4 regions of the Janthinobacterium sp. BJB304 genome follow, and region 4 is predicted to be linked to each of the others. Evidence: predicted binding sites of a transcription regulator. Region 4 holds the regulator's gene; each other region holds the start of a gene.
The links. The regulator FNR, encoded in region 4, switches genes on or off when oxygen is low (the NO sensors DNR and NnrR bind a similar motif). The targets are predictions, from matches to a motif close to TTGATNNNNATCAA.
Positions count from the first base shown of each region.

Region 1 (5,411 bases), on a different contig from region 4:
CTCCGGCAAGTCAACCCTGATCCGCACCATCAACCGCCTGGAAGCGATCGCTACGGGCCGCATCGCGGTGGCGGGCCAGGATATCCACGCGCCCGGGCTGGACGTGAATGCCTTCCGCTCGCATATCGGTTTTGTGTTCCAGCAATTCAACCTGTTTCCCCATTTATCCGTGCTGGACAATTGCGCGCTGGCGCCGCAGCGCTTGCGCGGCCTCACCCGGCGCGAAGCCGAGGAGCGGGCGCTGGCCCTGCTGGAGCGGGTGGGGCTGGCGCACAAGGCACGCGCCATGCCGGCGGCCTTGTCGGGCGGGCAGCAGCAGCGGGTGGCGATTGCCCGCGCGCTGGCCATGCAGCCGCCGCTGATGCTGTTCGACGAGCCGACCAGCGCGCTGGACCCGGAAATGGTGGGCGAGGTGCTGCAAGTGATGCGCGATCTGGCGCACGGCGGCATGACGATGGTGTGCGTGACGCACGAGATGGGTTTCGCGCGCGAAGTGGCGGACCGCGTCTGGTTCATGGACCACGGGCAAGTGCTGGAACGGGCCGCGCCCGAGGAGTTCTTTGCGCGGCCGCAGCATGTGCGCGCACAGCAATTCCTGGCCGATATCCGCAGCCCGTTCAGCGCGAGCGCATGAATGAGCGCATGATAGTGTGGCTGTGTGCGCAAGCGAACGGTCTGTTGGCGTTGTCCGGCGCACGCTATCGAGGCGGCGCACGGTGCGCCCGCAGCCGACCAGGAGGGCCGTATCATGTCACGCATCATCGCAGGTCATTTTCAGTTGCAGGAACAGATAGACGCCGCGCGCGCCGCGCTGAACCAGGCGGGCTTTCCCGATAGCCGCATCAGCGCCTTCTTTGTCAACCAGCCGGGCCAGCACGATTTGCATGTGCTCGGCGGCGACCGCGACATCTCGCCCGGCGCCAAAGAGACGCCGGAAGGCGTGGTGGAAGGCGTGGCCGTCGGGGCCGCCTTGGGCGCGGGCATCGGCGCGGCCACCGCCCTGGCGACGGGACCGCTGGGCCCGGTGGTGGGGGCGCTGGTGGGTGCCCACGTGGGCTCGCTCTACAGTTTCAACAAGATGAAGGAGGCGGGCGAGCCCGAGAAGCATGGCGAGAAGAATGGCGAAAACCGCCGCCAGCCGCGCCATCCGGGCATGCTGATCGCCGTGGCGCTGGGCGGCCTCGAAGAGCGTGAACGGGCGCTTGAGGCGCTGCACCGGCTGGGCGCCGAGCATATCGAGGAAGCGGAAGGCACGATCGCCAATGGCGACTGGTATGACTTCGATCCGCTCAGCATTCCCGTGCTGGTGGCGTGAACCGGTGTCTCTGTGGTGCCATATGCATAAATTCCTCGCCGCACGAAATTTAGGTATGATCCTTGTTAGTATGAGTAATTATTGGTAAACAATGCCGACAGGGATAGTTTCCGCGCGCCCGAAGTGACACTGGACCAAGGTGACTGCCCGTAGTACTTGCCTCGCATGCTAACGAGTATGGATAGGAGGGCGCGTCATGACACAGGCATGGTTCATTCTGACACGGGCCGATGGGCGCGACATCTGTGCGCCCTCGCCGGCACAGCTGGCCGATGCGCTGGCCGAGGTGTACCGCGGCGGCGCCGTCACGCCGGACGGCAGCCCGGCCGCCGTCTTGTTGCGCTTTGGCTACGACGACGGCTTGATGTATCAGGTCGAAGTCGCTAGCGGAGGCGAAGTCACTTTCGAGGAATGGTCGGACCGCGATTGCGAAATTGCCCTGGCCAGTCCGCGCCACATGTCGGCCCTGCCGCAGCACGACGCGCTGCAGCTGTGGCAGTGGCTGGCGCAGCGCCAGGTGGCGAAGATCCGCAGCCAGCCCTGGCAGGGCGGCTAGCCCTGCCGTCTTGCCAAGAGCCTAGTGCGCCATCAGCACGGGGATCGTCATGCTCTGCAGAATCGTGCGCGTGACGCCGCCCAGGATGGTTTCGCGCAGGCGCGAATGGCCATACGCTCCCATCACCAGCAAGTCGGCCGACAGGTCGGCGGCCTGCGACAGCAGCGCTTCGCCGATATCGCCGCGCCGCACGCCCCCACCATCGAGCAAATGCAGCCGCGCTTCCACGCCGTGGCGCGCCAGGTAGTGCACCAGTTCCGCGCCCGGCTGTTCGCCGTGCTCGGCCGCATGCACCTGGGCGTCGAAGATGGCCACGTGGACTTGCCCGGCGCGCTGCAGCAGGGGCAGGGCGGCGGTCACGGCGCGGCTCGCTTCCTTGCTGGCGTTCCAGGAAATGAGCACATTGCGCGCCGCTGCCGGCGGCGCCAGCAGGGGCAGCGGCGGCGCATACGGCACGATCAGCACGGGCCGGCCCGAATGCAGCAGCACATAGGCGGGAAAGTCGCGCATCACGGACGGCGATTTATCCTTGGCATTGTATTGGCTGATGACGACCAGGTCCGCATAGCGGGCCAGCAGGCTGATGCCGCCCGCCGCTTCGTCGTCGAGCACGCGCTGTTCGAACGAGGCGACGCCGGCCGCGCGCACCTGTTGCTCGAAACCGTCGAGGGCGCGCGTGGCGCGGTCGCGCAGGAAATTCAGATGCAAGCTCAGGTTCGGGTCCGCATCGAGGTCGGGCTGGTGCTGGTACAGCAGGCGCGACACGCCCGTCAGCGCCACGCCCGTCAGGTGGCCGCCGCACGCCTGGGCGATGCTGGCTGCCGCTTCGATGCGGGCGGCGCGCCCGGCGCTGTCGTCGATGTGGAGCAATACGGTCTTGTACGTCATGGCCTGTCCTCTCGCTGTGCAGTAGCGGCCATTCTGGCACAGTCCGGGGCGCCGCACGCGCACGACTGTATCAGGCTGAGCACTTGATCTAGCGCAAAGCTGGCAATAAAAACTACTCCTACACTTGATCCTACGCAGAACAACCATAACAAGCGGGGAGAGATAGCAATGAAGGAACAAAAGGTAGCGCTGGTGACGGGCGGCATGGGCGGCCTGGGCACGGCCTTGTGCCGGCGCCTGCATGCGGCGGGCTTTGCCGTCGTGGCGGCGCATACGCCGGGCAACACGCGGGTGGAAAGCTGGCTCGACGAGCAGCAGGCGCAGCAGTATTATTTTCATCCGCTGGCCCTCGACGTGACGGATTTTGCTGCCTGCAGCGAAGCTGTCGGCAGGGTGCTGGCGCAGTTCGGCCGTATCGATGTGCTGGTCAATAACGCCGGCATCACGCGCGACCAGAGCATGCGCAAGATGGAGTTGCCGCACTGGTCCGAGGTGATGCGGACCAATCTCGACAGCCTGTTCAACATGAGCAAGCAGGTGCTGGAACCCATGCTGGAAAAGAAATGGGGACGCATCATCAATATCTCGTCCGTGAATGGCCAGAAGGGCGCGTTTGGCCAGTGCAACTACGCGGCCGCCAAGGCCGGCGTGCATGGCTTCAGCAAGGCGCTGGCGCTGGAAGTGGCGCGCCACGGCATCACCGTCAACACGGTGTCGCCCGGCTACCTGCGCACGCAGATGGTGACGGCCGTGCCGGCCGATATTCTGGAAACGAAGATCCTGCCGCAAATTCCCCTGGGCCGCCTGGGCGAGCCGGACGAGGTGGCGGCCCTGGTCGCTTACCTGGCGTCCGACGAGGCGGCATTCGTCACGGGGGCAAACATCGCCATCAATGGCGGACAGCACATGAGTTAAGCAAGCGTACAGCTTGCATAGAGGCAATGGCAGTAGAGGAGACCCGTCCACCCAGCCGGCGCAAAGACGCTGGCGGAGGACGGCAGGCAGCATGGTAACTACGCTGGAAAACAGGGGGCAGGGCAGCGATGCCTTGCCCTTTGTTGTCGTGCCGCCGTTAAGCTAGGGTCATGGTATGGCGCGCCTGGCCTTTTCCAGCCGCGTCTGGCAATCGATGCACAGGCGCGCTTCGGGGCGGGCGTTCAGGCGCGACAGGCCGATGGCTTCGCCGCAGTTGTCGCACAGGCCGTAGCTGCCGTCGGCAAACTTGGCCAGCGCGTGCTTGATGATGGCCAGCTGCGCCATATTGTGCTCGGCCGCTTCGCTGACGAGGGCGTTCAAGGTGCGCACGCTGGCGTTGTCGGCCGGCGAGGCTTCGATTTCATTGAGCAGCGAGGCGCGCGCGTCCGCTTCGGCCGCTTCGTTCTCTATCTGTTCCAGCAACGCCAGCTTGCGTTGCTCCAGCACGCCTTGCAGGCGCTGTAGCTGGTCTTGCGGCAATCCATTCATGGCGGTCCCCGATAGGCGTATCTCCTATATGGTAGTCCAGGATGGGCAGCTCTGCTTGCGCTACTACCTGCGCCGCGTTTGACGCGGCGCAGGCAGGCGCGGGCCGTTCTATGCTGGCTCTTTCAGGCAGTTGACCATCCAGGCCACGCCGAACTGGTCTTTCAGCATGCCGAAGCGTTTGGCCCAAAACGTTTCTTCCATGGGCATCTGGATGGAGCCGTCACGCGCCAGCGCGGCGAAGGCCCGTTCCGCCTCCTCCGGCGTGTCGACGGTCAGGCAGATCGAGCTGCCGCTCATGCCCTTGGCACCATCTTCCTGGCAGCCGCCGTCCGAGCCCATCAGCATGGTGGGGCCCAGCTGCACGGAGCCGTGCATGATCTTGTCATACCAGTCTTCCTTGACTTGCTCCTGGCCCGGCGAGCCGCGGAACGGCATCAGGCACAGGTCCGTGCCATGCAGGTGCTGCCGGTAGTATTCCAGCGCTTGCGCGCAGTTTCCATTGAATTGCAAATACGGTTCGATACGCATGTTGGTCTCCTCTGGCAATCGCCCCGCAGGCACGATTGCCAGGCGGGGACGTCCCAGTATAGGCGCTCGCCGGCCGATTTCAATCAGTCCGGCGCCATCTCTTGCAGCCGCTCACGCACCTTGCCCAGCGTGCTGAGGATGCGCTCGGGATTGCCGGCCAGGACGGCACTGCCCAGATGCAACAAACTCGTCGACAGGCTGATCCAGTGCCGCACATCGTCGTTGCGGGCGATGCGAAGGCGCACCGTGTCGAGCAGGCCGCTGAGCTGGCGCTGCGCCGTTTCCAGGCCCATTACCGTATGCCCGGCGGCATCGGCATACAGCTGGTTGGCTTGCTGGCGCAAGGCTACTTCCAGGGCGAAGACGGCTTGTGCCTGGCTGTGGCTGATGCCATTTTCTCCCTGGCTGGCGCGCTTGCGGATGGCGCGCATGACGGCGCCGTGCAAGGTGACGGCCGCCTGCGACAGGCTGTCGGCCAGTTGCTCGACGCGCATGGCGCTGCTGAGAGCCGCTTCGCGGCGTTCGCTGCCGCTGCTCCTGCCTACCGATCCGTCCATCTTGCCTCCGTGGTGGTGAGGGCGGCGGCCAGCTGTGCGTGGTCGCGCGCCAGTGCCGCCAGTTGCCGGCGCGCCAGCGTGTGGCGCAGGCCAAGCAGCCGGT
Region 1 is NZ_PDZN01000010.1:24,837-30,247, reverse strand. It holds gene CSQ95_RS13550 (amino acid ABC transporter ATP-binding protein) at 1-634, shown strand, start outside; gene CSQ95_RS13545 (glycine zipper domain-containing protein) at 749-1,315, shown strand; gene CSQ95_RS13540 (hypothetical protein) at 1,512-1,871, shown strand; gene CSQ95_RS13535 (universal stress protein) at 1,893-2,759, opposite strand; gene phbB (acetoacetyl-CoA reductase) at 2,928-3,674, shown strand; gene CSQ95_RS13525 (TraR/DksA family transcriptional regulator) at 3,843-4,223, opposite strand; gene CSQ95_RS13520 (VOC family protein) at 4,332-4,751, opposite strand; gene CSQ95_RS13515 (hypothetical protein) at 4,835-5,308, opposite strand; gene CSQ95_RS13510 (hypothetical protein) at 5,293-5,411, opposite strand, start outside.
Region 1: the regulator FNR is predicted to act here: its motif matches at 2,843-2,856, upstream of CSQ95_RS13535 (universal stress protein).

Region 2 (5,411 bases), on a different contig from region 4:
ATGAGAAACGTGTTCACGATATGGTGTTGGGTTTGGTCAGTATGCCGCTTAGTTTTGCATGCCAATAAAACGTGCTGCTTCGAGCAGTGTCTTTACTATACCATCGGAATCGGTATCGTGTATAGAGTGTCCGTGATTGTAGCCATACGGTACCGTCAATACGGGGCAAGCCGCAGCCCTGGCCGCTTGCGCGTCATTCGAGGAGTCGCCGATGGCCACCACTTTGGCGGGCGGCAGGTCGAAGTCCGCGCACACTTGCAGCAGCGGCATCGGGTGCGGTTTTTTCTTCGGCAGCGAATCGCCGCCGTAGACGATCTCGAAATACTGGTCGAGGTTTTTCAGTTTCAGCAGGGGCAGGGCGAAGGCGATCGGCTTGTTGGTGACGCAGGCCAGGCGCAATCCCGCCGCCTGCATTGCCGCCAGCCCCGCTTCCACGTCCGGGTACAGGGTGCTGAACTGGCCATTGACGGCCAGGTAATGACGCTGGTAGGCGTCCATGGCATCTTCAAATCGCTGTTCCACGCCGGCCGCATCGAAGTCGAGCGCCAGCACGGTGCGGATCAGGTTTTCCGAGCCTTTGCCCACCATCAGCTTGATGGCATCGGCGCTGATTGGGGGCAAATCCAGTTCGGCGCGCATGCCGTTGATGGCGACATGGAAATCGGGCACGGTGTCTAGCATCGTGCCATCGAGGTCGATGATGGCGGCGCGCACGCCGGCCAGTACGTGGTCTTTCACCGTGCCCGCTTGCATCAGGCGCCCTTTACTGCTGCCAGCTCGGCGCGCATGGCGTCGATGACGGCCTTGTAGTCGGGCTTGCCGAAGATGGCCGAGCCGGCGACGAAGGTGTCGGCGCCGGCGGCGGCAGCGGCGGCGATGTTGTCGATCTTGATGCCGCCATCGACTTCCAGCATGATGTCACGGCCCGATTCGTCGATCATGCGGCGCGCTTCGGCGATTTTCTTCAGCGCTTGCGGGATGAAGGACTGGCCGCCGAAGCCCGGGTTGACCGACATGATCAGGATGATGTCGATCTTGTCCATCACGTGTTCCAGGTAGTGCAGCGGCGTGCCCGGGTTGAAGACCAGGCCCGATTTGCAGCCGTTGTCGCGGATCAGCTGCAGCGAACGGTCGACGTGATCCGACGCTTCCGGGTGAAAGGTGATGATGTTCGCGCCAGCCTTGGCGAAATCCGGGATAATGCGATCGACAGGCTTGACCATCAGGTGCACGTCGATCGGCACTTGCACGTGTGGGCGGATCGCTTCGCACACCAGCGGGCCGATGGTCAGGTTCGGCACATAATGGTTATCCATCACGTCGAAGTGGATGATGTCGGCGCCGGCGGTAACGACGTTGCGCACTTCCTCGCCGAGGCGGGCAAAGTCGGCGGACAGGATGCTGGGAGCGATACGGAATGTTGTCATGGTGGCTAAAGGCTGAGAGTAGAAAATGCGAAGATGCGCTATTTTACGCTTGACGCCGGTACCATGCTTCATTGAAGGACCGTGAAACACAGAATACGCATCGCGCGATGGTCAATGCGTCGCGCGCGACACACAATACGACTGGCAATGTCTGAATAGGAATGACGATGGCGACTTATGAATTTACGGTAACGGTCAAAACGCAATATCTGCCCGAACAATCGGCACCGGACCAGGGGCGGCACGTGTTCAGTTACACGATCCGCGTCGTCAACACGGGCACGGCTGGCGCGCAACTGATTTCGCGCCACTGGCTTATCACGGATGCGAACAACAAGGTGGAAGAGGTGCGCGGTCTGGGCGCCGTCGGCCACCAGCCGCTGCTGCAGCCGGGCGAGCAGTTCGAATACACGAGCGGCACCATGCTGGGCACGCCGCAAGGCTCGATGCGCGGCGAATACTTTTGCGTGGCAGAAGACGGCCATCAGTTCGAAGCTTCGATTCCCGAGTTCGTGCTGTCGGTGCCGCGCACCCTGCATTGATGCAACGCCGGGGGCTTGGCCCCTTATTTCAGTTTTTCGGTGCTGTCCTGTTCTTCGCTGAGTTGCTGGCGTGCCGGTGGCGCGGGTTTTTTACCCGAATACATGGTCCACCAGACTATAAATGCCAGCAAGAAGAACGCCACCAGCGCCTCTATCATCAAGATCCACATACGCACCCCTATGTTATTTACCCGCAGCTTAGTATTTACCCGCCGTCTGTTGACACGCGGTAGTCTACCCGTTTCCATCGGCGCCGTCGCGCTTGCGCTTTCCGCCTGTACCACGCCATCGGCGCCACCGGCCGCCGCCGGCGGCAAGGCGCCGCCCATCGCGCCGACCGTCGTCAGGCCCGTGCCCGCCAAGCCGGCCGACGCCAAGGATGCCGCGGATGTGGCAGCTCCAACCTTTGTGCCCGCCAAGTTCGCCGCCTTGCCTGGCTGGGCTCGCGACGACATGCGCGCCGCCTGGCCGGCCTTCATGGCTTCGTGCGGCGTGCTGGTGAAGCGTCCGGACTGGAAGGAATCGTGCACGATCGCGCGCCAGGTGAATGCCGACAGCGACAAGGCCATCCGTCTGTTCTTCGAGACCTTCTTTGTGCCCAATCAAGTCATTACGGCCGATGGTGCCAGCACGGGCCTCGTCACCGGCTACTACGAGCCGCTGTTGCACGGCGCGCGCAAGCGCGGCGGTCCATACCAGACGCCGCTGTACAAGGTGCCCGACGACCTGGTCTCGGTGGACTTGTCCGGCGTGTATCCGGAACTGAAAAACATGCGCTTGCGGGGCAAGCTGGTCGGCAAGAAGGTGATCCCGTACGCGACCCGCGCCGACATCGAGCGCGCCACGTCCGTCACGGGCAAGGAATTGCTGTGGGTGGATGACGAAGTCGAGGCGTTCTTCCTGCAGGTGCAGGGTTCCGGGCGCGTGCAGCTTACCGATACGCAGGAAACCGTGCGCGTAGCGTACGCGGATCAAAACGGCCACCCCTACAAGTCGATTGGCCGCTACCTGGTCGACAAGGGTGAGCTGACCCTGAGCCAGGCATCGGCGCAGGGGATCAAGGCGTGGATTGCCGGCCACCCGACGCGCAAGGATGAATTGTTCAACGCTAACCCCAGCTATGTCTTCTTCAAGGAAGAGCGTTTGCCCGATCCGAAAGTGGGGCCGAAGGGTGCGCTGGGCGTGCCGTTGACGCCGCAGCGCTCGGTGGCCGTCGATTCGCGCTTCCTGCCGCTGGGCGCGCCCGTGTTTTTGTCCACGACGCAAGCCAATAGCGAGATTCCCATGCAGCGCCTGGTGATGGCGCAGGATACGGGCGGCGCCATTCGCGGGCCGATCCGGGTCGATTATTTCTTTGGCTTTGGCGCGGAAGCAGCCGAGAATGCGGGCCGCATGAAGCAGAGCGGCGCCGTGTGGGTATTGTTGCCGAAGCAGGCGCCGGCGCGGTGAGTTGCTGCGCACGACGCCGGGGTAGTTATTGTCTGGCTTAACGCAGAACCATGACCGGCAAATGCGTATGCGCGAGCACTTTTTGCGTTTCGCTGCCCACGAACAGCTTGTTCAAGCCCTTGCGGCCATGCGAGGCCATCAGGATGATGTCGCAATGGTAGGTTTGCGCCGCATTGACGATTTCGTCGTGCGGGCTCGGTGACACGGCCACCACGCCTTCGAAAGCCACGCCGGCGGCGCGCGCCGCTGCGCCGATCTTGTCGATGGCGCGTTGCGAAGCTTCCTGCATCTGCTGTTCATACAGGCTGGCGTCGAGCACGATGCCGCCATCGGCCATCGGAGAGAACGGGAACGGTTGCACCACGCTGATGGCGACCAGCTTGGCCTTGTTCAATTGGGCGAAGGCGAGAGCAGTCTCGGCAGCTTTGTCGGACAACGGCGAGCCGTCGGTGGGAAATAAGATGGTGTTAAACATGGCGTGCTCCTCAAGTGATGTAAGACAGCTTATGGATTTACATCAATTAAAACCTTGATGTAAATCAAACCTCACAGGCTTTGGCATGAATAGTGTCGCCAAGGCAATCTTTCTGCAGTGTATTCCCGTTCCTCGCTTCAGGTGCGCACGCTACGCAGCGGCGTGCCCCACACCATGGCAACCGTCAACGCAATGCTGCCTGCCGCGATGCAGGCCAGGCCATTGCGCACGCCAAAATGTTCCGCTACCCAGCCGGCGGCCAGCGCGCCCAGCGGCGCCGTCGCCACCGTCAGGAAGCGCATGGTGGAAGTCATCCTGCCCAGCATGGGATCGGGCGTGACTTTCTGGCGCAAGCCCAGGTAGGGAATAAAGAACAGCATCACGCCGCAATCGAAAAAGAACATCAATATGGCATAGGCGACGGCGCTGGCCGCCGCGCTGCCGAACAGCGCGGCGGGAATCGTTGGCGTCAGGGCAAAGCAGAGCGAGGTCGAAGCCAGGCCGATCAGGATGGTGTGGCCAGCGCCGTAGCGCTTCGTCAGCGGCTTGACGATGAAGGCGCTGAGCAAGACGCCGGCGCCGCCCAGCATCTGCGTCATGCCCAGCACGCCAGGGCTCATGCCCAGGTCGCGAGTGGCGAACAGCACCGTCAAGGCCATGCTGGCGTAAAACAGGAAGTGCCAGATGCCGGCGCCCCAGGCAAGCGCGCGCAGCAGCGGCTCGCGCCAGACGAACAGCAAGCCGTCGGCGATGTCGCGCAGGGCGTGCTTGTCGGAGGGAGCCGGTCGCGGGTCGCGCACGCTCATGGCGCGCAGATTGAAGACGGAAACCAGATAGCCGCAAGCCGTGCACAGGATGGCGACGGGCGCCGACAGCACTTGCACCAGCACGCCGGCCAGGCCGGGGCCGATCAGGCGCGAAGCCGATTCCGTGGCGGCAAATTTCGATTGCGCATCGATCAAGCCATCGCGGCCCACGAGGAAAGTCAGAAACACCTGTTCGGCGCCGCCGCCGACGACAAAGCCCGTGCCGATGATGAACCCCACTATATATAACCACGGCATCGACAGCACGCCGCACCAGTAGGCCACGGCCACGCTGGCCAGGGCCAGGCCGGACATGCTTTCGCTGAACAGCATGATCGGGTGCTTGCTGCGCCGGTCCAGCAGCACGCCGACAGGCAAACCGAACAGGGCGAACGGCAGCGCCTGTAGCGCGACCAGTACGCCCATCTGTTCCGGCGTCGCATGCAGCAGCAGTACCGCGCAAAGGGGCAGGGCCAGTGAAGTGATCTGGGCGCCGAAGCAATTGAGGCCGTTGCTGAACCACAGGCGGCGGAAATTGACGCTGGCGGCGCTGCCGTCGCCGCGCAGATAGCGGGTGCAGTACTGGAAGAAGGAGGAGAAAATACGCTGCTCGATGAAAGGTGATCGGACTCACAATAATAGCAGCGCACCTGCCGCGCCGCTGCCGTTAGCCGCTACAATCGTTGCACCGTTCATCGAGAGGAGACACTAT
Region 2 is NZ_PDZN01000032.1:63,988-69,398, forward strand. It holds gene CSQ95_RS27130 (phosphoglycolate phosphatase) at 49-753, opposite strand; gene rpe (ribulose-phosphate 3-epimerase) at 753-1,427, opposite strand; gene apaG (Co2+/Mg2+ efflux protein ApaG) at 1,595-1,969, shown strand; gene CSQ95_RS29795 (hypothetical protein) at 1,993-2,139, opposite strand; gene CSQ95_RS27150 (murein transglycosylase A) at 2,150-3,418, shown strand; gene CSQ95_RS27155 (universal stress protein) at 3,456-3,893, opposite strand; gene CSQ95_RS27160 (MFS transporter) at 4,031-5,314, opposite strand; gene CSQ95_RS27165 (enoyl-CoA hydratase) at 5,410-5,411, shown strand, end outside.
Region 2: the regulator FNR is predicted to act here: its motif matches at 3,948-3,961, upstream of CSQ95_RS27155 (universal stress protein).

Region 3 (5,411 bases), on a different contig from region 4:
TGGGCGATCAGTTCAGCCTGCTGGCCCTGCCCTGGCTCGTGCTGAGCCTGACGGGCGATAGCCTCAGCCTCGGTATCGCCGTGGCCCTGATGGGCGCACCGCGCGCCGTGCTCATCTTGCTGGGCGGCACCATCGCCGACCGTTATTCGCCCCGGCGCGTGCTGCTGCTGAGCAAATATGCGAACGCCGCCATCCTGCTGGCACTGTCGGGGCTGCTGGTGCTGGACCTGGGCAGCCTGGCGCTCGCGTATGCGGCCGCGCTGGCGCTCGGCGTCGCGTCCGCCTTCGGCATTCCGGCCGGCACGGCCATCCTGCCGCAAGCCGTGCCTGCAGCATCATTGCAGAAAGCCAATGGCTTGCAGATGGGTGTGCGCCAGTTGTCCTTGCTGGCCGGTCCGTTGCTGGCGGCGCTCGTGCTGGGTGCCCACGGTAACGGGCAGCACACCTCCATGGCGGCGCTGGCCGCCGCCTTCGCCATCGATGCGCTGACGTTTGTGTTTTCCGCGTGGACCTTGCGCCAAGTCAGGCTGCGGCCCCTGGCTGCGGCTGCGGCGCCGCAAGGCATGTGGCGCGACATGGCGGCGGGCCTGGCCATGGTGTGGCGCGACTTGCCCCTGCGCAGCTGCTATGCCTACTGGGCCGTGGTGGCCTTCTTCGTCATGGGTCCGCTGCAAGTCGCCTTGCCCGTGCTGGCCAACGAGCGCCTGCACGGCGCCGCGGCGCTGGGCATGCTGATGGGCGCGCACGGCGCCGGCACCCTGGCCGGGATGCTGGCGTCCAGCTTGGGCGGCGCCTGGCTGCGCCGCCATTTCGGCGCCACCCTGCTGGCCGCCGACGCCATCGTGGCTTGCCTGTTGATGGCGCTGGGACAGATCAGCAGCGCCTGGCACGGCGCGGCCCTGCTGGCCGTCACGGGAGTACTGGGCGGCTATGTGCAGGTGGCCATTTTTACCTGGATACAGCGGCGCGTGGCGCCCGCTATGCTGGGCCGGGCGATGGCTGTGTTCATGGGCATCTTCCTGGGACTGGCGCCCCTGTCGGCGGCGGCCACGGGTGCGCTGCTGCGCCACGTGAGCGTTGGCGAGCTGTTCTGCGCCGGCGGCGCCTTGCTGCTGGCCGCCGCCATCGCCGCCGCCCTGTTCACGGATATTGCTCACATCGCAAGCACCGATTACGTCACCCAAGCTTAAGGAAATCACAACATGGATAAAACACAGCAAGCAGCCTTGAAAGCAGCTTACCGGCAACAAGCGCCCGCGCTGGGCATCATCGCGCTGCGCCACCTGCCCAGCGGATGCACCTTGCTCGAACGCAGCCGCAACGCGCCCGGCACGCTGAACCGCCACCGCTTCGAACTGAACCTGGGCAAGCACCGCAATGCCGCGCTGCAGGCCGACTGGCGGCGCGATGGCGCCGCGGCTTTCCGCTTCGACATCATCGACACCGTCGATCAATCCGCCGATCCCGCCTTCGATGCGGACGCCGAGCTGGACGCCCTGCTGGCGCTGCACCAGGCGCAGCTGCTGGAACAGGGACAAGCACGCTATTGAGCGGCCATGCTTTATACTTGCGCACTCACGCACTGCGCAGCAAATGAAAAGGATGTCATGACCGAACACACTCTCCCGACGCCGGACGGCGGCGGCGCGCTGGACTTTTGCCTGCGCCTGGCGCGCGCCCAGGCGCTCATCGTGCGCCGCTTCGACAGCATCCTGGGCAATCTGCACGGCCTGAGCTTCAGCGATTACCAATTGCTGTACCACTTGCAGCGCGCGCCCGGCGGACGCCTGCGCCGCATCGACCTGGCCGAGCGCCTGGCGCTGACGGCATCCGGCATCACGCGCTCGCTGATGCCGCTGGAAAAAATTGGCCTGGTGGCGCGCCAGGCCGATGCACGCGATGCGCGCGTCGGCTACGCCGCCATCACCGAAGCGGGACTGGCATTGCTGGCGCACGCGCATACGACGGCACAGGCGCTGGGCCAGGAATTGCTGGGCAATGCCAGCGCGGACCAGCTGGCGCCCCTGTCCATGCTGCTGGGCACGATCGCCGGCAACCAGCCCGCGAACGGCTGACGCGCGCTACACCAGCGCCAGCTTGCGCAGGCGCCGCGTCGATGGCCAGCGCGCCATGCCCGTCTCGTCGCGGATGGCGGCGCAGGCGGCCAGCACCCTTGCGCACTCGTCCTCGCGCAAGCCCGCATTCAGGGTCAGGCGCACCAGCGAACGGTTCTTCGGTGTGGCCGGCGCGCAAAAGACGGCGCCGTAGATGCCGTGCCGTTCCAGCGCCTTGCGCAGGATCAAGGTATCGGGTTCGCTGCCCGCTTCCAGCGCGATGATCTGCTCGGTGCCGTCGCTGACGTTGTAGCCGAGATCCGTCAACCCCTGGCGCAGCTGCACGCTGTGGCGGTGCAGCGCGGCGCGGCGGCCATCGGCGGCGCGGATGAAGTCGAGCGCCGCATCGAACCACGCCAGCTCGTGTTCGAGCAGGCAGGAACTGAAGATGGCGGGCCGCGAAGCGGACAAAAAATATCCCTTGAAACGGGCCGAACAGGTAATCAGCCCCGCCCGCCCCGCGAACGCCTTGGCCAGCGACGCCGTGCGGAAATGCACGCGCTCGGCCAGGCCCAGCTCCGCCACCAGCCCCGCGCCCTGCGGGCCGTGCGTGCCCAGTGAGTGCGACTCGTCGACGATCAGCATGCTGCCGCTGCGTTCGGCAATTTCCACCATGTCCAGCAGCGGCGCCACGCTGCCGTTGGTGCTGTACAGCGCATCGACGATGATGATGCCGGGGCCATGCTTGTCGAGCTGGCGCTGCAGGTGGGCGCCATCGTTGTGCAGGAAAGCGACGGGCACGGCTTGCGCCGATTGCACGCCTTCCCACAACGACGCATGCGCCTGCATGTCCAGATACACGGGAATGCCGGGGCCGGCCAGGCTTTGCAGCAAGCCCACGTTGGCGGCCCAGCCCGACTGCGCCAGCACGCACGCCTCGCTGCCGAGAAAATCCGCCAGCTTGTGTTCCAGCCGGTGCTGGCGGCTGCCTTCCTGCAGGAACACGGACGACATCAGCATGGCGCCGCCGCCCTGCAAGACGCGCGCCTGGGCCGCCAGCAGCGCCGCCTCGCCGGCGATGTTCAGGTAATCATTACCTGCCAGCATGACCGCACCGGCCGGCACGGCTTGCCATTCATGCAGGTGTTCGCCGCCGAGCAGCTTCTCGATGCGCTCGACATAGTGCTCATCCATGCGCGCGCGCACGAAGGCGGGCATCCGTTGCTCGGCATGGATGGCGCGGGACGACAGAGGGGAAAGGGCGTGTGACATAGGGACTCCTGATTGGTTGCGGTGGGAACTACCGCGTCCAACATGCGCGAGTCATCCGGCAAGAGTTTGATACAGCTCAACAGTTGTGCCGATATTGTGCTGATACAGAGGGAACCCGCCGATCATGTTGCATTGATAAGCCTCAACGAACACGCCCCCCTGATCATGATGCATGCGCAGTCCCCTTCCGGAAAACGGTGGCAAGGCAAGCTGCTCCAGCCTTTCCTGCATTTCCACGACGCCATCGAACACACGCCCGTGCGGCGTGCGCAGGTGCGCACCCTGGCGCTCATCGGTGCACTGGGCATGCCCCTGTACTACGCGCTGTGGCATTACTTCTTTCCGCAAGAATACGAATCGCCGCTGCTGCGCACGGTGGCGGCGCTGCTGTTCCTGCCCGCGCTGTGGCCCGGCCGCTTCAGCAATACCTGGTTCAGCGTCTACCTGTTCCTGGGGCTGACCTTCGAACTGCCGTTTTTCTTTACATATATGTTCCTGATGAACCACGCCTCGACGCTGTGGATGCATTCACTGCTGGTGGCGCTGGTCGTGCTGTTTCACTTCGATACGCGCATCGCCGTGCTGGCCTACCTGGGCGGCACCCTGCTGGCTTGCCTGGCGTTTGCCGTGGCCGGCGATCCCGCCTTCCTGCTCAGCCGCGACGTCTTGCAGCAATTGCCCGTGCACTGGTTCACGATTGCCGTGCTGTCCGTCGTCAAGGTGGGCCGCAACGTGGGCGCGCAGGAGAAACTGGCCGGGCTGGCGGCCGGCCTGGGCAGCGTGGCGCACGAATTGCGCACGCCCCTCGTCAGCGTCGAGGCAAACGTGCGCGGCCTGCAGCGCGGCCTGCAGCAAAACCTGCAAGGGCAGCCGCCGGACGAGGCCAGCCGGGAAGCGCTGGCGCGCATCCAGTTCGAAGTGCGCCATATGCACCACATGATCGATCTGTTCCTGCTCAGCGCCAGCGCCGTCAACCGCAAGCTCGAAGCCAACGAGGCGGTGGCCATGCACGACAGCGTGACGGCCGTGCTGCGCCGCTACCCATTTACCAGCACGGCCCAGCGCGACATCGTCAAGGTCGACGTGCGCGCCGATTTCACGTTTCCCGGCCAGTCGGAACTGTGCGTGGTCATCCTGCTGAACCTGCTGCGCAATGCCTTGAAAAGCATCCACCGCGCCGGCAAGGGAAGAGTGCGCATCATCATCGATGGCGCCCATCCCGTGCCGCGCCTGCTGTTCATCGACACGGGCTGCGGCATCGCCACCAGCCGCTTGCCGCTGATCTTCGACCGCTTCTATTCGTATCCCTCGCATAACGGCAGCGGCATCGGCCTGGCCCTGTGCCGGCAAATCATGCAAGCCTGGCAGGCACGCATCCGCTGCGTCGCGCGCGAAGGCGCCTACGCCATCTTCGTGCTGGAATTTCCCCAGCCCCTGCCCGTGCCCACGCACAACCGTTTTCCATCCATCCACCGCGCGAGGTGACGCATGCAACTGCCCGTCTACACCCATCCGACCCTGACCGTATTGATCGACGACAGCGATTCCTTCCTGAAAAGCCTGGCGTTCCAGCTCGATCCCGGCCTGGCGCGCAAGACTTTCCACGACACGAGCAGCGCGCTGCACTGGCTGCGCCAGAGTACGCAGCCGGGCGAGACGCCGCTGCACGTCAATTTCGACACGCAAAACCTGCCGCCCGACCAGTGCAACGTGGCGCTCGACATCGAACGCATCTGGCGCATCAGCGGCCAGGCGCAGCGCTTTGCCGTGCCTTCCGTGCTGGTGGTCGATTATTCGATGCCGCAGATGAATGGCCTGGAATTCTGCCAGGCCGTGCGCGACTTGCCGTGCAAGAAGATTCTATTTACGGGCGCGGCCGATGAAAAGGTGGCCGTGACGGCCTTCAACCGGGGCTTGATCGACCGCTACATCAAGAAGAGCGACGACGATGCGCTCGACATCCTGGAACAGGAAATCGTTGCCCTGCAGCGCGAATTCTTCCTGCAGCAATCGGAAACCGTGCGCGATCTGCTGATGCTGCACGACTACAGTTTCCTGCAAGACGAGGCGCTGGCCGCCGTCGTG
Region 3 is NZ_PDZN01000004.1:117,424-122,834, reverse strand. It holds gene CSQ95_RS06260 (MFS transporter) at 1-1,190, shown strand, start outside; gene CSQ95_RS06255 (GIY-YIG nuclease family protein) at 1,203-1,550, shown strand; gene CSQ95_RS06250 (MarR family winged helix-turn-helix transcriptional regulator) at 1,608-2,075, shown strand; gene cqsA (alpha-hydroxyketone-type quorum-sensing autoinducer synthase) at 2,082-3,326, opposite strand; gene CSQ95_RS06240 (HAMP domain-containing sensor histidine kinase) at 3,459-4,811, shown strand; gene CSQ95_RS06235 (response regulator) at 4,815-5,411, shown strand, end outside.
Region 3: the regulator FNR is predicted to act here: its motif matches at 3,393-3,406, upstream of cqsA (alpha-hydroxyketone-type quorum-sensing autoinducer synthase).

Region 4 (5,411 bases):
CTTCCACCATGCGCCGCAGCACGCCGCGCCCCTTCGCGTCGCGCCCCATCACGCGCATCAGCGGCGCCATGGAAAACACTTCCTCATCGGCGACGGGCGCTGGCCCGGCCGTCTGCACTGGCGGGCGCTTGGGCAGGTGGCGCAGGATCACTTCCATCATCTCTTCCACCACCACGGGCTTGGCGATGAAATCGCTGATGCCGGCCGTCATGCAGCGCTCGCGCTCGGACGCCAGCACGCCGGCCGTCATGGCGATCACGGGCAGGCTCAAGCGTAGTTCCGTGCGGATGATGTGGGTGGCGCTGAAGCCGTCCATGACGGGCATCTGCATGTCCATCAGCACGATGTCGTAGCGCAGCGCTTCCGTGCGCAGCCGTTCCACCGCTTGCAAGCCGTCGCCCACCACGTCCAGGGTGGCGCCCATGTGTTCGAGGATGCCGCGCGCCACGGCCTGGTTCAAATGGTTGTCTTCCACCAGCAGGAAATGCACGCCGGCCAGTTCCGTGCCCAGCGGCTGTTGCAGCATGCGCTGCTCGCCGCCGTCGTGCTTGGTAATCAGCGCCTGGTGCAGGGCGTCGAACAGGCTCGAGCCCGTGATGGGCTTCATCAGCACGACGTCGGCCTCGGCCGCGCTGGAGATTTCCTCGAGGTGGTTGCGGGCGAAGGCATTGACCATGACCACGATGGGCTGGCGCTGGCCGCTGGCCGCTTGGCGGATGGCCTTGGCCGTGGCCAGGCCGTCCATCACGGGCATGTGCCAGTCGGCCAGCACCACGTCGTACGGCTGCTGCTGCGCCAGGCGCTCGCGGTACAGTTCGATAGCGGCAAAGCCGGAGTCCACTTCGTCGGCCAGCCAGCCCCACGCCTCGATCAGCTTGACGATCAGTTCGCGCGTGGTGCGGTTGTCGTCGGCCACCAGCAGGCGCAGCTGGCCCAGGGTGGGCGTGCGCCGCGTTTCGGCCGGCTGCGCCAGCATCTCGAACGGCACGCTGAACCAGAAACGGCTGCCTTTGCCTTCGCTGCTGGCGACGGCGATGTCGCCGCCCATCATGTGGATCAGCTGTTTGCTGATGGCCAGTCCCAGGCCCGTGCCGCCGAAGCGCCGCGTGATGCTCTGGTCGCCCTGCGAAAACGCGGCAAACAGCTGCTGTTGCTGCAACTCCGTCATGCCGATGCCCGTGTCGCGCACTTCGAAGCGCAGCCAGGCGCGGCCGTTGTCTTTCTCGGCCAGGCTGACGGCCACCACCACTTCGCCGCTCTCGGTGAACTTGATGGCGTTGCCGGCCAGGTTGACGAGAATCTGCTGCAGGCGCTGGGCGTCGCCCATGAGGCGGCGCGGCACGTCGGGCTCGACGGCAATCGCCAGTTCCAGCTCCTTTTCGCCCGCATTCATCGTCATCGTCGTGGCCAGCGTGTTCATGACCTCGTCGAGGTCGAATTCGACGGGCGACAATTCCATGCGGCGCGCCTCGATCTTCGAATAATCGAGCACGTCGTTGAGGATGCCCAGCAGCGACTGGCCCGCCACGCGCACCATGGTCAGATACTTGCGCTGTTCCGTATCGAGCTTGGTATTGCCCAGCAAATACACCATGCCCAGCACGGCATTGAGGGGCGTGCGGATTTCATGGCTCATGTTGGCCACGAAATCGCTTTTCGCGCGGTTGGCCGCCTCGGCCCGGTCGCGCTCCTGTTCCAGCTCCGCCGCGCGCGATTCGAGTTCCTGCTGCAGGCGGTCGCGCTCGCTCATCAGGCCGTTGAACGCTTCCGTCAGCTCGCCGATCTCGTCGCGCTGCTGTACGGGAACGGGGGTGAAACGGCTGCCGCTGGTGCGCAGCGCCTGCAGGGTGTCGCGCAGGCGCACCAGGGGCGAGAGCAGGCGCACGGTGACCCAGCCCAGCACGGCTGCGGCCAGCAGCGAGGCGAGGATGCTCCACAGCACCAGCCGGTACAGCACGCCGTCGAACGGTTCGAAGGCGTCGTGGAGGGGCAGCGAGGCGGCCAGCAGCCAGTTCACCGATTTCAGGCGTTTGAAGCTGTTGACGGCCGTGATGCCGCGGCTGTTGGTGCTGACCATGGTGCCTTCGCCATCGTCCTTCAGCAGCCGGGTGGTCGTCAGGTTGGCGTTCGGCACGCGCGGCTGCAGCAAACGGCTGGTGTCGGGATGCAGCACATAGCGCGGCACGGCGCCGCGCGTGAGGATGAAGTAATAGCCGCTCTTGCCGATCTTTTCCGAGCGCAGGCGCCCCAGCAGGTTGTCCTTGTACAGGCGCAGCACGCCGATCACCACGCCGGCCACCTGGCCATCGGCGGCGAGTATGGGCGCGACCATCTGCACGATGGGCATGCCGCTTGATTTGCCCAGCATCGGCTCGGTGATCATGGGCTGGCGCGTGCGCAGCACGGTCTGGAAATACTCGCGCTCGGCGACGTTGATGCCGGCGCGCCCCGCCACTTCCGGCATGTCGGCCACGACGGCGCCGTGCGCGTCGAGCACCAGCACGTCGTCGAACAGCACCAGCATCGAGCGGCGCGAATAGTATTCGCGCAATTGGGCGGGCTGGGTGATCAGTTCTGGCGGCTGCTGCCGGGCCGTCAGGGTGACGATCTGCAGCAGCATGCCCAGCTTGTCGTCGAGCTCGGCGGCGGTGCGGCTGATCAGGGACGACTGCTGGCTCAACAGTACCTTGGTGAAATCGTCGCGCATGTGCTGCACCTGGATCATGGTGACCAGCGCGATCATGGCGATCGAGGTCAGGCTGGTGGCCAGCGCGACTTTTGCTTTGATGCCGAGAGGCTTCATGATTTCCTTTTCAGTACCGGGCGGCACAGGCGGCAGATAATGCTGTCAGGAATTTTCCTATCAATACCCCAGCTTGGCAAGCGCCGCCACGCAAATTGCCCTCTCCGCATGGGCTTTTGACGATGTTGCCATATAATTAAAGTCGGAACGTCGTTTATTCAGCGAAATTGCGGTGAAATTGGCACACGGCAACCCTGTATGCAGTAAACTTGTTGTTGCATTTTCTAAAAGGTACCGACATGACTGAAGCGCTACTCACTCCAACCTCGCCCACAGTGACCGTGGAAGCGTTGCGTGCGCGATGCTCGACCTGCAGCATGCATCAATTGTGCCTGCCGATGGGCCTCGACGTGGGCGACATGGACAGACTGGACCAGATCATCGGCCGCCGCCGCAAGATCGTGCGCGGCGCTTCGCTGTTCCGCATCGGCGACTCGTTCCAGAACCTGTATGCGATCCGTCTGGGCCACTTCAAGACCTACCAGATCAATCCGGGCGGCGAAGAGCAGGTGACGGGCTTCCAGATGGCGGGCGAACTGCTGGGCATGGACGCCATCAGCGCCGACCGCCACCACTGTAATGCGGTGGCGCTGGAAGACAGCGAAGTGTGTGAAATCCCGTTTTCCAGCCTGGAACAATTGCTGGGCAATATGCCGACCCTGCTGCGCCATTTCCACCGCATGATGAGCCAGGAAATCACGCGCGAGCAAAGTGTCATGCTGTTGCTGGGCAACATGCAGGCGACGCAGCGTTTTGCCGCCTTTATCGTCAACCTGGCGTCGCGCTATGAAGCGCGCGGCTATTCGGCCAGCAAATTTCAGTTGCGCATGTCGCGCGAGGAAATCGGCAACTACCTGGGCCTGACCATCGAAAGCGTCAGCCGTTTATTGTCGAAATTCAAGAAGGAAGGCTGGCTGCGCGTCTCCAACCGCGAGATCGAGATCTTGCAGCCGGCAAAACTGAAGGCCATTACGGCCGGCACCGACGTCTGCAAGTAACAGCACCGTCAAAACCTACTGCGCGTCGTGCTTTGCGGCCTGCGATGCTCGCTGTGCTATAGCACAGCTGTGCTTCTCAGCCACAAATCACTGCCGCTCGCTACGGTTTTCCCGGCACTGTACGTTATAGTTCCTCATCCGCGTGCAGCGCGATGCTGCGTTGCAGCGGCCAGGTCCAGATGCCGGACAGGCGCCACTCGCGTTTGTCGTTTTCCACCAGCACTTGCCAGCGGCTGCGCTCGAGCATCGGCAGCGCCACGGAAAAATTGCCGGCCGCATCGGGCTGCACCAGCAGCTTGATATCCTTTTCCGGCAGGGTCGCATGCGCCAGGTGCAGCTGCAATGGCCCCTGGTACGCCTTGCCGAAGCTGTGCACGGAGCCGCTCAGGCGCGCTGCAGCGACGTCATACGACAGGGTCGTATCCATCGCCAGGTCGCTGGCGATCGTGTCGCGCTTCAAATCCTGGTTGATCGCCTTGCCCTGCTTGTAATAGTCGCCCACCACCAGCGCGTCGGGCTGCGTAAACGCGATATAGCCCATGAAGCTGCCGACGACCACGGACAGGCCGGGACCGATCATCAGCAGCCATGGCCAGCGATGCTTGTACCATGGGGCAACGGGAGGTTGCAGTTTCAGACTGTCGGACATTGTGTTCTCCTTGGGGCCGGACCCTTTGGGTCCGACCCCAGCTTTTGCTTCCGGGTTGAAAATCAAGTGACCCTAACGCATGATTGATGATACCCCTACGGCGAAATACCGGGGTCGGGCCCGGAGGGGCCGACCCCAAATCAACATCACCGCGGCACGATGAACACCGCGCTTTCGCGCACATGCAGCGACGGGTCGTCCAGCGATTGCAATTCGATCGCAATCTTGTTCGAGCCCTTCTCGCCCACGCCGTGCGGCACGCGCAGGCGGATCGGCCAGCCCAGCGTTTCCGTCGGCTGCAAGGTCACTTCCTCGCGCGTCAGCAAGGTCAGGCCCGGCAAGCCGGAAGCGCTGATTTTGAAATGCTGGCTTTGCTCCGAGGTGTTCATGATCTGCAGACGATAGACGTTTTCGATCATGCCGTCTTCCACTTCGCGTCCCATCGAACCGCGGTCGCGGATCACGTCCATCTTCAGGGGCGTGCGCAGGGCCAGCGACGTACACACGGCGATGATGATCAGGGCCAGGATGGACGTGTAGATCAGCACGCGCGGGCGCATGGCGCGCTGGCGGATCTGCTTCGAATTGAAGTTGTTTTCCATCGCATGGTCGGTGCTGTAGCGTATCAGGCCACGCGGCCGCTCGACCTTGTCCATCACGGTGTTGCAGGCATCGACGCAGGCGGCGCAGCCGATGCATTCATACTGCAGGCCGTTGCGGATATCGATACCGGTCGGACACACCTGCACGCACAGGGTGCAATCGATGCAGTCGCCCAGCCTGTCGTTGTTGCCGGCCTTCTTGCTCATGGCGCCGCGTGGTTCGCCGCGCTTGGCATCGTAGGTGATGATCAGCGTGTCCTGGTCGAACATGGCGCTCTGGAAGCGCGCGTAGGGGCACATGTATTTGCACACCTGCTCGCGCAGCCAGCCCGCGTTGCCGTAGGTTGCCAGGCTGTAGA
Region 4 is NZ_PDZN01000001.1:371,703-377,113, forward strand. It holds gene CSQ95_RS01710 (response regulator) at 1-2,803, opposite strand, end outside; gene fnr (fumarate/nitrate reduction transcriptional regulator Fnr) at 3,043-3,801, shown strand; gene CSQ95_RS01720 (FixH family protein) at 3,926-4,450, opposite strand; gene ccoG (cytochrome c oxidase accessory protein CcoG) at 4,597-5,411, opposite strand, start outside.